Regions from separate parts of the Streptomyces sp. NPDC102406 genome, predicted to be linked through region 2. Evidence: riboswitches for the same ligand, from Rfam matches in the RefSeq annotation. Region 2 holds a riboswitch; the other holds the start of a gene.
The links. A riboswitch is a leader RNA that binds a small molecule or an ion and turns the genes downstream of it on or off. The one in region 2 is predicted to bind thiamine pyrophosphate.
Positions count from the first base shown of each region.

Region 1 (5,234 bases), on a different contig from region 2:
ACGACGAGCAGCATGGTGCCGAGGACCAGGAGCTGCGCGGTGGTGTCGCTCTCCCCCAGCGTCACGGTCATGAAGGTCGGCAGATAGGACGTCACCATGTAGTTGGTGACGTTGTAGAGCAGCACGAGCCCCATGCAGATCAGCAGGGCCTGCCAGTGGCGGGCGAAGATCTCCCTGAGGCGGCCCTTGCCGGACTGCCGGGCCGCCTCGACGGGGTCCGTGTCGCCGTCCCCGTCCCCCGCTCCGCGCGCCGCCGCCTCGTTGGCCGCCTCCTGCTGGAAGGCGGGTGTCTCCTCCAGCTTCAGCCGCATGTACAGGCCGATGAGGCCGAGCGGTCCGGCGACGAAGAAGGGGATGCGCCATCCCCAGCTCTCCAGACCGTCCGCGCCGAGGGTCAGCGTCAGGACCGTGACCAGCCCGGAGCCGAGGGAGTAGCCCACGAAGGTGCCGAAGTCGAGCCAGCTACCGAGGAAGCCGCGGCGCTGGTCGGGCGCGTACTCCGCGATGTAGGTCGTGGCGCCCGCGTACTCGCCGCCGGTGGAGAAGCCCTGGACCAGGCGGCACAGGAGGAGCAGCAGCGGCGCGGCGAAGCCGATCGAGGCGTACGACGGCAGGAACCCGACGGCGAAGGTGCTGGCCGCCATCATGATCATGGTCGCGGCGAGGACGCGCTGGCGGCCCACGCGGTCACCGAGCGGCCCGAAGACCAAACCGCCGAGCGGGCGGACGAGGAAGGCCGCGGCGAACGTGGCGAAGGTGGAGACCACCTGCGCGCCGGGCGAGCTGGAGGGGAAGAAGACCTTGCCGATGGTGCCCGCCAAATAGGCGTAGACGCCGAAGTCGAACCACTCCATCGTGTTGCCGAGCGCGGCGGCCGTCACGGCGCGCCGGACCGTCGGCCGGTCCGACACCGTCACGTCCGCGGCGCTCAGCGTCTTCTTGCGTTGCCGCAGGAGGGTGCGCACCATGCGGTCCGTGGCGGGTGTGCGGTGCGGTGGTGTCCCCCGTGTCCGGGTCCGGGTCCGTCCGAGCTTTCCGCGCGGCGAGCCTTTCGCCATCAGGCTTGTCTCTTCCTGTGCTGGTGCCGCTCCTGGCCTTCAGCCCTGAAAGGTCGTCTCGGCGCCAAATTATGGCGCCCGGGAACGCGCAGCAACTTCTCCGGCGCAGATGAGGACCTTGGTCCTGTGTACGAAGATCGGTCCGGGACATAAGGAAGATCGCTGCTGCTTGCAGCGTCCCCGCACCGAACGGAAAGGACGAACTCGTGGGCATCATCGCCTGGATCCTGATCGGGCTCATCGCTGGAGCCATCGCCAAGGCACTCACCCCCGGCAAGGACCCGGGTGGCTGCCTCATCACGATGCTGATCGGCATCGTGGGTGGTCTCCTCGGTGGCTGGCTCGGCAAGGTGATCTTCGGAGTCCACTCGATCAACGGCTTCTTCAGCCTCTCCACATGGATCGCCGCCATCATCGGTTCGGTGATCGTGCTGCTCGTCTACCGCCTGGTGGCCGGCCGGACACGCTGACCCGCGTATGCCCTGACATGCCGACCGGAGCACGCCGGTCGGCGGTCAGCGCGTGGTCACGGGCGCGCGCACGTCGCAAAGCCGACAGGTCGACAGGCAGACAGGCGGTCGCCGGAACCCAACAGGCCCGCGGAGCAAGCGAGTTGGCATGCGCCCCACATCGGACCCTCGCCCCGCCCGGAACCTTTCAGCCCGAAGACCCCGCCCGCCGCGATCGAGGACCTGCGCGCACGCCTGCGGGCGACGACCTGGCCGGACTCGTTCTGGCGCTGCTCCAAGGTGGTCCCGCTCCTCACCGATCCCGGGGCGCACGGCGCGGACCCCGCCGACGCCTTCGACGTGGTCGTGCCCGACAACCCGGGTCACGGGTACTCCGATCGGTCCGCCGCTCGACGCGATCGCCGTCGCCGGTTTCCGGGCCGAGCTCATGTCCGTCCTCGGCTACGCGAGGTTCGGCGCCGCGGGCGAGGGGGGCGTACGCCGCGATGCACCGCACGAAGCCGCAGACCGCAGCCTTCGGACTCACCGACTCACCGACTCACCCGCCGGGCTCGCCGCGTGGAGCGTGGAGAAGCTCCGGGCGTGGAGCGACTGCGGCGGGGACGTCGAACGCAGCTTCACCAAGGACGAGATCCTCACCAACGTCACCCTGTACTGGCTGACGCGGACGATCGGCTCGTCGATGCGGATGTACCACGCGAACGCGGCGATCGACCCCGCAGCTCACCCGAAGGGTCGAGGTGCCGTCCGGTTTCTCGGTCTTCCGCGGCGATGTCGTCCGCCCGCCGCGCGCCTGGCTCGCGCGCACCACCCACCTGGTCCGCTTCACCGAGCCCGCCCGCGGCGGTCACTTCGCGGTGTTCGAGGAGCCCGAGCTCTACGCGGAGGAACTGCGGGCGTTCTTCCGGCCGTACCGGACGCCCGGCCTGAGCGGGGCGTAGATGACCAGCGCGGTCATGAAGGCGACGTAGTAGCCGAGATCCGCGCCGTGCAGCGCCCGCGCCACCGGGCCGACGTAGAGGCTCGTGTCCATGAACGGGACCGTGGCGGCGAAGGCGGCGAGGAACGCCAGGAGCGCGGGCCAGGAGGGCCGTCGCCGGGAGAGTTCGGTGGCGAGGTCGAGGGGGGCGCCCGCTCGCGCGCGGGCCCGGGCCAGCCAGTCGACGAGGACGACGGCGACGAAGCCGGGGATCCAGTAGCCCACGAACAGGAGTACGTCCTGGAAGCGGGCCGCGGTGTCGGCGGCGTGCATCCACAGCGCCAGCGGGAACCCGAGGAGCGCGGCGAGCCCGGCGGCGAGCGGGCGTGGCAGGCGGGCGCCGATGACCTGGAGTGCCAGTGAACCGCTGTAGTCGTTCATCGCGTTGCTGCACAGCGCGGCCAGCGCGACGGCCAGGAGCCCGACGGAGCCGATCACTCCCCCGCCCAGCAGTGTGTCGACGCCCCGGGCGGTCTGGTCGGTGAAGACGGAGGCGCCCCAGAGCCCGAGCGTCTGCACGGCCGTGAAGGACACGACGATGCCCGCCAGCGTGCACCAGAACATGCGGGGCGCCGAGGTCGTGCGCGGCAGGTAGCGGCTGAAGTCACTGGCGTACGGGGCCCAGGAGATCGCGAGGCTCAACGCGATGGTGGTGGTGAGGACGAACGCCCCGGCGCGGTCGGCGCCTTGAGCGCTTCCGTGGCCGGCGGGCGTGACACCGGTGTGCGCCAGCCGCAGCGCCAGGGCGCAGAGGGCGACGGCCAGAACGGCCGTCATCCACTTCTGGAGGCGGTGGACGGCCTCGTAGCCCAGTGCTCCGAAGGCTCCCTGGGCCGCCATCATCACCAGCGCCCCGAGCCAGAACGGCCAGCCGCAGAGACGGGCCAGCGCGTCCGCGCCGAACAGTCCGATGAGCGCGTCCCAGGCGATGGACGACAGCCATTGCAGGGTGCCGGGGACGACGACGCCCCGGCCGAACGCCAGGCGGGCGAGGGGCAGTTGCCCCGCTCCGGTGCGGCTGCCCCACGTGCCGAGGTACGCGGTGGGCACGGCGCCGAGCACGGTGCCGAGGACCACGGCGGCCAGGGCGGTGGCGAAGTCCAGGCCGAGGGCGATGCCGACGGTGCCGGTGAAGACGCCGCTCATGGTCAGGTTGGGCGCGAACCACACGGTGAACAGCCGTCCGGCGCCGCCGTACCGGGCGTCCTCGGGGACCGGCGCGATGCCCCGCGCCTCGGGCCGCCAGTCGCCCGGCGCGGCGGGCATCCGTCCGTCGAAAGCGGGCGTGGTCGCGGGCGCGTGCGGTGTCGGCATCGCTGACATCCCTCCGCCAGTGCTAACTGGTTCAGGTTCTACGGGTGTGATCTCAGCCCCGTCGATGTCGTGGGGCACCCCGTGTCGGGCAGTACGGATGCGAAGACTAGCCGCTAGTTCAGGACGCCCGCTCCCCCGGCCTCCGGTGCCGAGGACCGGCAGGCCTCCAGGGCGCTCAGGACGGTGTCGTGGATGCCGCCCGACAGGCGATCGGCACCCTCGGCGTCCAGCACGGGGCGCGCGGTGGTGCCGGGGACGACGGCGAGGAAGCCGCCCGGCAGCGCCTCGGTCTCCGGGCCCGCGCCGACGAACTGCCGGACCGCGTCCGCAGAGCAGCGGTCGACCTCCCGGAAGTCCACCACGAAGAGCCGCTGTCCGGTCCGTGCCGTACGCGTCAGCAGCCCGCTCAGCTCGGCCGCGGCGGGTCCGTCGAAGTCGCCGACGACCTCGACGACCAGGACGCCGCCGTCCTCCCAACGCGCCGGAAACCGCGCCCCCGCTCGCTCCATCCTCGGACCCCTCAGTCGGCGGGCGGCGCAGCCGGCGCGGCCCGTGTGGGGCGCGCCTACCCACGGCCGGGCGGCACACGCCCCCGGCCGGCGCGAGGTTCCGGCCGATGTCACGCGAGACACCGCCGGTTTCCCACGTTTCACCCTCGTTGTTCAGGGGACTTCGTGCGACACGGATCACCTCGAACCCCTCCCGGGAGGGTTCGGCAGTGAGCCCGCCACCCCGCCCTCCGCCTCCGGGCGGAGGGCGGGGCCCTCAGACCTCCGCGGCCCCCTGCGGCAGGCCGGGTTCCGCGATCGGGTGAGCGGGGCCCGGCACGGGGCAGTCGGTCGGGATGAAGGCAGCGATGAAGTCATCCGCCCGGTATCTGGCCGTCGGGGCTCTCGTGCTGGCGGCGGGCCCTCTTCTGGCGGGGTGCGCGGAGGGCGACGGGCACGGTCGGTCCGACGCGGCGGACGCACAACTGACAGGTTCCGTCACGCGTCTGACGATCACCACGGAGAACGGGGTGCGTCTGCGGCCCGCCGACGGTGACGAGATCGGCGTCGACCAGGCCGTCGCCTCCCACTGGTCCGGGCACGGCCGCAGCCGGGTCCTCGATCTGTCGTGCCGCAAGGACGACGGGCCGGACCGCCCCTGCCCGCGCATGCCGGAGATCGGCGTCCCGGCCGGGACCTCGGTCACCGTCACCGCGCGCAACGCCGGGGTCGATGCGGCCGGGGTGTCCGGCCCCCTGGACCTGACCACCGTCAACGGCGATGTGACGGTGACGGGTTCGGGGCAGCGCGAGGCGACGGTACGGCTCGCGACCCGGAACGGTTCCGTGCGGACCACCGCCGTACGCGCGTCGGCACTGCGGGCGCGTACGGTCAACGGTGATGTCACCCTGGGGTGCGCCACCGC
Region 1 is NZ_JBIWKP010000002.1:455,958-461,191, forward strand. Features, by position in the region: gene proP (glycine betaine/L-proline transporter ProP) at 1-968, opposite strand, end outside; gene ACIRF8_RS10660 (GlsB/YeaQ/YmgE family stress response membrane protein) at 1,265-1,528, shown strand; partial or broken gene ACIRF8_RS10665 (alpha/beta fold hydrolase) at 1,742-2,469, shown strand; gene ACIRF8_RS10670 (purine-cytosine permease family protein) at 2,406-3,830, opposite strand; TPP riboswitch at 3,813-3,913, opposite strand; gene ACIRF8_RS10675 (hypothetical protein) at 3,935-4,330, opposite strand; gene ACIRF8_RS10680 (DUF4097 family beta strand repeat-containing protein) at 4,678-5,234, shown strand, end outside.
Region 1: it holds a riboswitch for thiamine pyrophosphate, as region 2 does, so the genes downstream of both, ACIRF8_RS10670 (purine-cytosine permease family protein) here and ACIRF8_RS26415 (thiamine ABC transporter substrate binding subunit) in region 2, are expected to answer to the same signal.

Region 2 (5,234 bases):
ATTCCAGTACCAAGGTGCTCCAGAGGGAGCACCTTACCAGCGTGATGCACATTCAACTTGGATGCATTGTGTTGCACTTCTAGGCGTGCGGTCGCATCGTCCAGCACGTTTTGCAGGAAGCGATTTACGGAGGAGAAACGTGCAGAGTCGCGCAGGTAATCTTCCGCGCTCGGATTCTGCAATTTTTGGAGCTTCCCAAGCAGCCCGACCCCTTCATGCGATTCGATCATAGAATCTTCCCGGGAAGGGAGGATCTGTCGAAAGGACTCAATACTGGCAATTGGGATTTTGGATGCGGCCTTGTTGAGAAGCCATTGTGACACCGCCTGCGCGTTTTTTCGGCCGGCATTCGGTCCCTCGTTCCATCCTCCCGTGACGGTTCGAGACATGTCGACCATTGGGCCGATATCATGCGCGATGGGCTTGAATTGGTCTAACGAAATTTGCTTATGCTCGTCATAAGTAAACCAAGCCAAGTCATCTTCGGTTTTCCGAAGTTCCGGGTGCGTGAGGAGTTTACGAACCTGTTCCTCTACGCGTTCCCCTTCCCTGGTGAGTGCCGCCAGCAGTTTCGGAACTGGTGTAGCAATCGAGTATTGACAAGGAACATCGCGCATACCCTGCGGGCGATCTAGAGCGGAGAGGTCGAGTTGTTGCTGCAAAAGAACTCCCTTCAGGAATCGCAGGAAGTTCGATTTCCCGGCGTTATTTTGACCAGCCAACAGAGTGACGGGCCCCATTGTCCCGCTGTGCTGCATCTCCGTCCCGAAGCTTCTGTATCCAGAAATGCCAAGGCCAGGGAAGATGAGACTGGGCATGTCGACTCCATCGGCTGTTGAACCAGGCTGTAGTAAGAATTTACTCCCGAAAGGGCTCGCATGTGCTCTGATTCAGCGGAGATGCGGGCACCCGTGTGATGATCCTGGTTTTGCCAACTCAGCCGCACAAGGCCCCGCGCCCTGCGTTAGACGAGGTGTTTGCTGGTCAGGCCGTCGTGAAGCCCCCACTTCGGGGCCGTCTGTGGGCCGTCCAGGGCCGCTCAACAGTGACCAACCGCGACCGCCAGCGACAGGCGGCCAACGCGACGACCCCAGGTCACCCCCGTTCATCTGCGACACTGGGAGTGCCATGCCTAAGCCCGGAGAACTCACATTCGTCGCCCCCCGCGGAGCCAAGAAGCCGCCGCGGCACCTTGCTGACCTCTCGCCTGCCGAGCGGAAGGAAGCCGTTGCCGCGATCGGTGAGAAGCCGTTTCGTGCCAAGCAGCTCTCGCAGCACTACTTCGCGCGGTTCGCGCACGATCCCGCGGAGTGGACCGACATCCCCGCCGGGTCGCGGGAGAAGCTGCGGGAGGCGTTGCTGCCCGAGCTGATGACGGTCGTGCGGCATCTGTCGACCGACCAGGACACCACCCGCAAGACGCTGTGGCGGCTGTTCGACGGGACGCTCGTCGAGTCGGTGCTGATGCGGTACCCGGACCGGGTGACGATGTGTATCTCGTCGCAGGCCGGGTGCGGGATGAACTGCCCGTTCTGTGCCACGGGGCAGGCGGGGCTCGACCGGAACCTGTCGACCGGTGAGATCGTGCACCAGATCGTCGACGGGATGCGGGCGCTGCGAGACGGGGAGATTCCTGGTGGGCCCGCCCGGCTGAGCAACATCGTGTTCATGGGGATGGGCGAGCCGCTCGCCAACTACAAGCGGGTCGTGCAGTCGATCCGGGCGCTCACCGACCCCGAGCCGGATGGGCTCGGGCTGTCGCAGCGTGGCATCACCGTGTCGACGGTCGGGCTCGTGCCCGCCATCCACCGGTTCGCCGACGAGGGCTTCAAGTGCCGTCTCGCCATCTCGCTGCACGCGCCCGACGACGAGCTGCGCGACACCCTCGTACCGGTCAACACGCGCTGGAAGGTGCGGGAAGTGCTGGACGCCGGGTGGGAGTACGCCGCGAAGTCGGGGCGGCGGCTCTCCATCGAGTACGCCCTCATCCGCGACATCAACGACCAGGCGTGGCGCGGCGACCGGCTCGGCCGCCTGCTGCGGGGCAAGCCGGTGCACGTCAATCTCATTCCGCTGAACCCGACTCCGGGGTCGAAGTGGACGGCGTCGCGGCCCGAGGACGAGAAGGCGTTCGTCGAGGCCGTCGCCGCGCACGGCGTACCGGTGACCGTCCGGGACACCCGTGGGCAGGAGATCGACGGGGCGTGTGGTCAGCTCGCCGCCACCGAACGGTAGCCTTACGCCAGTACCAGTACCCACATCTGCATATTCCGACAGGGGAGCGCCACAGCGCTGAGAGTGCGGCACCAGAGCAAGGCAGGCCGCAGACCCTCTGAACCTCGCCCGGGTCATTCCGGGTAGGAAGTTCGGTCACCACTCATGCTGTTGCGCCCTGCCCGGGATCTTCGAGGTCCCCGGGCAGGGCCGCGTCTTCTCCTGGTCATTCCAGGAGGAATTCGAATGCGAACGAGCAAGACGACGTACGGGGCCATCGCCGTGGCGGTGGGGCTCGGGTTCGTCACGTTGTCCGCGTGCGGGTCGTCCGGCGACACGGACTCCGCCGGCGGCTCCAAGACCGTCACCCTCGTCAGCCACGACTCGTGGGCGGTCTCCAAGAACGTACTGAAGGACTTCGAGAAGAAGTCCGGCTACACGGTGAAGGTCCTGGAGGACGGTGACGCCGGGCAGGCCGTCAACAAGGCGATCCTGTCCAAGGGCAATCCGCAGGGCGACGTCTTCTTCGGCGTCGACAACACCCTGCTGTCCCGGGCGCTCGACAACGGGATCTTCACCTCGTACGAGGCGAAGAACCTCGGTGCGGTCAAGGGCGCCTACCAGCTCGACGCCGGCAAACACCGCGTCACGCCCGTCGACACGGGCGCCATCTGCGTCAACTACGACAAGAAGTACTTCGCGCAGCACAAGCTGAAGCCGCCGTCCTCCTTCGCCGATCTCGCCGAGCCGCGGTACAAGAACCTGCTGGTCACCGAGAACGCGGCCACCTCGTCGCCGGGGCTCGGGTTCCTGCTGGGGTCCGCCGCGCGCTACGGCGACGACGCCTGGCAGGGCTACTGGAAGAAGCTCGTGGCCAACGGGGTCAAGGTCGTCGACGGCTGGGACCAGGCGTACAACGAGGAGTTCAGCGGCAGCGCCGGCGGCAAGAAGGCGGGGGGCGAGCGCCCGCTCGTCGTGTCGTACGCGTCCTCGCCGCCCGCCGAGGCGATCTACTCCGACCCGCAGCCCGCGACGGCGCCGGTCGGTGTCGCGACCGGGACCTGTTTCCGGCAGGTCGAGTTCGCCGGGCTGCTCGACGGCGCCAGGAACGAGAAGGGCGGGAAGGCGCTGCTCGACTTCCTGATCTCCAAGGAGTTCCAGCAGGACATGCCGCTCAACATGTTCGTCGACCCGGTGACCGACGACGCCACGGCGCCCGCCGACTACACGAAGTACGCCGTGAAGGTCGACGACCCCGAGACCATGAGCCCGCGCAAGATCGCGGACAACCGTGACAACTGGGTCAAGTCGTGGACCTCGCTCGTCAGGAAGTAGCGGCTGAGGCGAAGGCCCGCGCCGCCGGTGTCCGTCGGTCCGGGAGCCTGGTGCGGCTCGGGCTCATGGTCGTGCCCGTCGTGTTCTTCGCCGTCTTCTTCGCGTACCCGGTCGTCGCGATCGTCCGCCGGGGGCTGCTCGTCGGCGGCGTCTGGCAGACCGGGCGGATCGTGGACGTGCTGGGGGAGCCGGACATCCGGCACGTCCTGTGGTTCACGGGGTGGCAGGCGCTCGCCTCGACCGCGCTCACGTTGCTGATCGCGTTGCCGGGCGCGTATGTGTTCGCGCGGCTCGACTTCCCCGGCAAGCAGATCCTGCGGGCCGTCGTGACCGTGCCGTTCGTGCTGCCGACCGTCGTGGTCGGGACGGCGTTCCTGGCACTGGTCGGGCGGGGCGGGCTGCTCGACGCGCTGTGGGGCGTCCGGCTCGACACGACGGTGTGGGCGATCCTGGCCGCGCACGTCTTCTTCAACTACGCGGTCGTCGTACGGACCGTGGGCGGGCTGTGGGGGCAGCTCGACCCGCGGCAGGAGGAGGCCGCGCGGATGCTCGGTGCCTCCCGGTTCACGGCGTGGCGCACGGTGACACTGCCCGCGCTCGGACCCGCCGTGGCCGCCGCGGCACTCATGGTCTTCCTGTTCACGTTCACCTCGTTCGGGGTGGTGCAGATCCTCGGCGGGCCCGGCTACTCGACCCTCGAAGTCGAGATCTACCGGCAGACCGCCCAGATCTTCGACCTGTCGACCGCCGCCGTCCTCACGCTCGTGCAGTTCGCCGCCGTGGGGCTCATCCTCGCCGTGCACGCCTGGAGCGTGCGCCGGCGGGAGAGCGCGCTCCGGCTCGTCGACGCCGCGCACACCGCGCGCCGCCCGCGCGGGGCGGCCCAGTGGGCGCTCCTCGGTGCGGTGGCGGCGACCGTCGCCCTGCTGATCCTGCTGCCGCTCGGCGTGCTCGTGCAGCGCTCGCTCGACGCCCCGGGCGGCTACGGGTTCGCGTACTACCGCGCCCTCGGTGACGCCGACGGCGGAACCTTCCTGGTGCCGCCGATCAACGCCGTGTGGAACTCCCTGGAGTACGCGCTCGCCGCCACCGGGATCGCCCTCGTCGTCGGCGGACTCGCCGCCGCCGCGCTGACCCGGCGGGCGGGACGCCTGGTGCGCGGCTTCGACGCCCTGCTGATGCTGCCGCTCGGCGTGTCCGCGGTGACCGTCGGGTTCGGCTTCCTGATCACGCTCGACAAGCCGCCGCTGGATCTGCGGGCCTCCTGGATCCTGGTGCCGCTCGCCCAGGCGCTGGTCGGGGTGCCCTTCGTCGTCCGGACGATGCTGCCGGTGCTCCGCGCCGTCGACGGGCGGTTGCGGGAGGCCGCCGCCGTGCTCGGGGCGTCACCGCTGCGGGCCTGGCGGGAGGTCGACCTGCCGATGGTGCGGCGGGCGCTGCTGGTCGCGGCGGGGTTCGCGTTCGCCGTGTCGCTCGGCGAGTTCGGCGCCACCGTGTTCATCGCGCGCCCCGACAACCCGACCCTGCCGGTCGCCGTGGCGCGGCTGCTCGGCCGGGCCGGTGACCTCAACTACGGCCAGGCGATGGCCCTCTCGACGGTCCTCATGATCGTCTGTGCCGCCGCTCTGCTGCTGCTCGAACGCATGCGGCCCGCGCGGGCCTCGACCGGGGAGTTCTGATGGCGT
Region 2 is NZ_JBIWKP010000007.1:112,134-117,367, reverse strand. Features, by position in the region: gene ACIRF8_RS26425 (ATP-dependent nuclease) at 1-818, opposite strand, end outside; gene rlmN (23S rRNA (adenine(2503)-C(2))-methyltransferase RlmN) at 1,129-2,235, shown strand; TPP riboswitch at 2,266-2,382, shown strand; gene ACIRF8_RS26415 (thiamine ABC transporter substrate binding subunit) at 2,461-3,549, shown strand; gene ACIRF8_RS26410 (ABC transporter permease) at 3,525-5,228, shown strand; gene ACIRF8_RS26405 (ABC transporter ATP-binding protein) at 5,228-5,234, shown strand, end outside.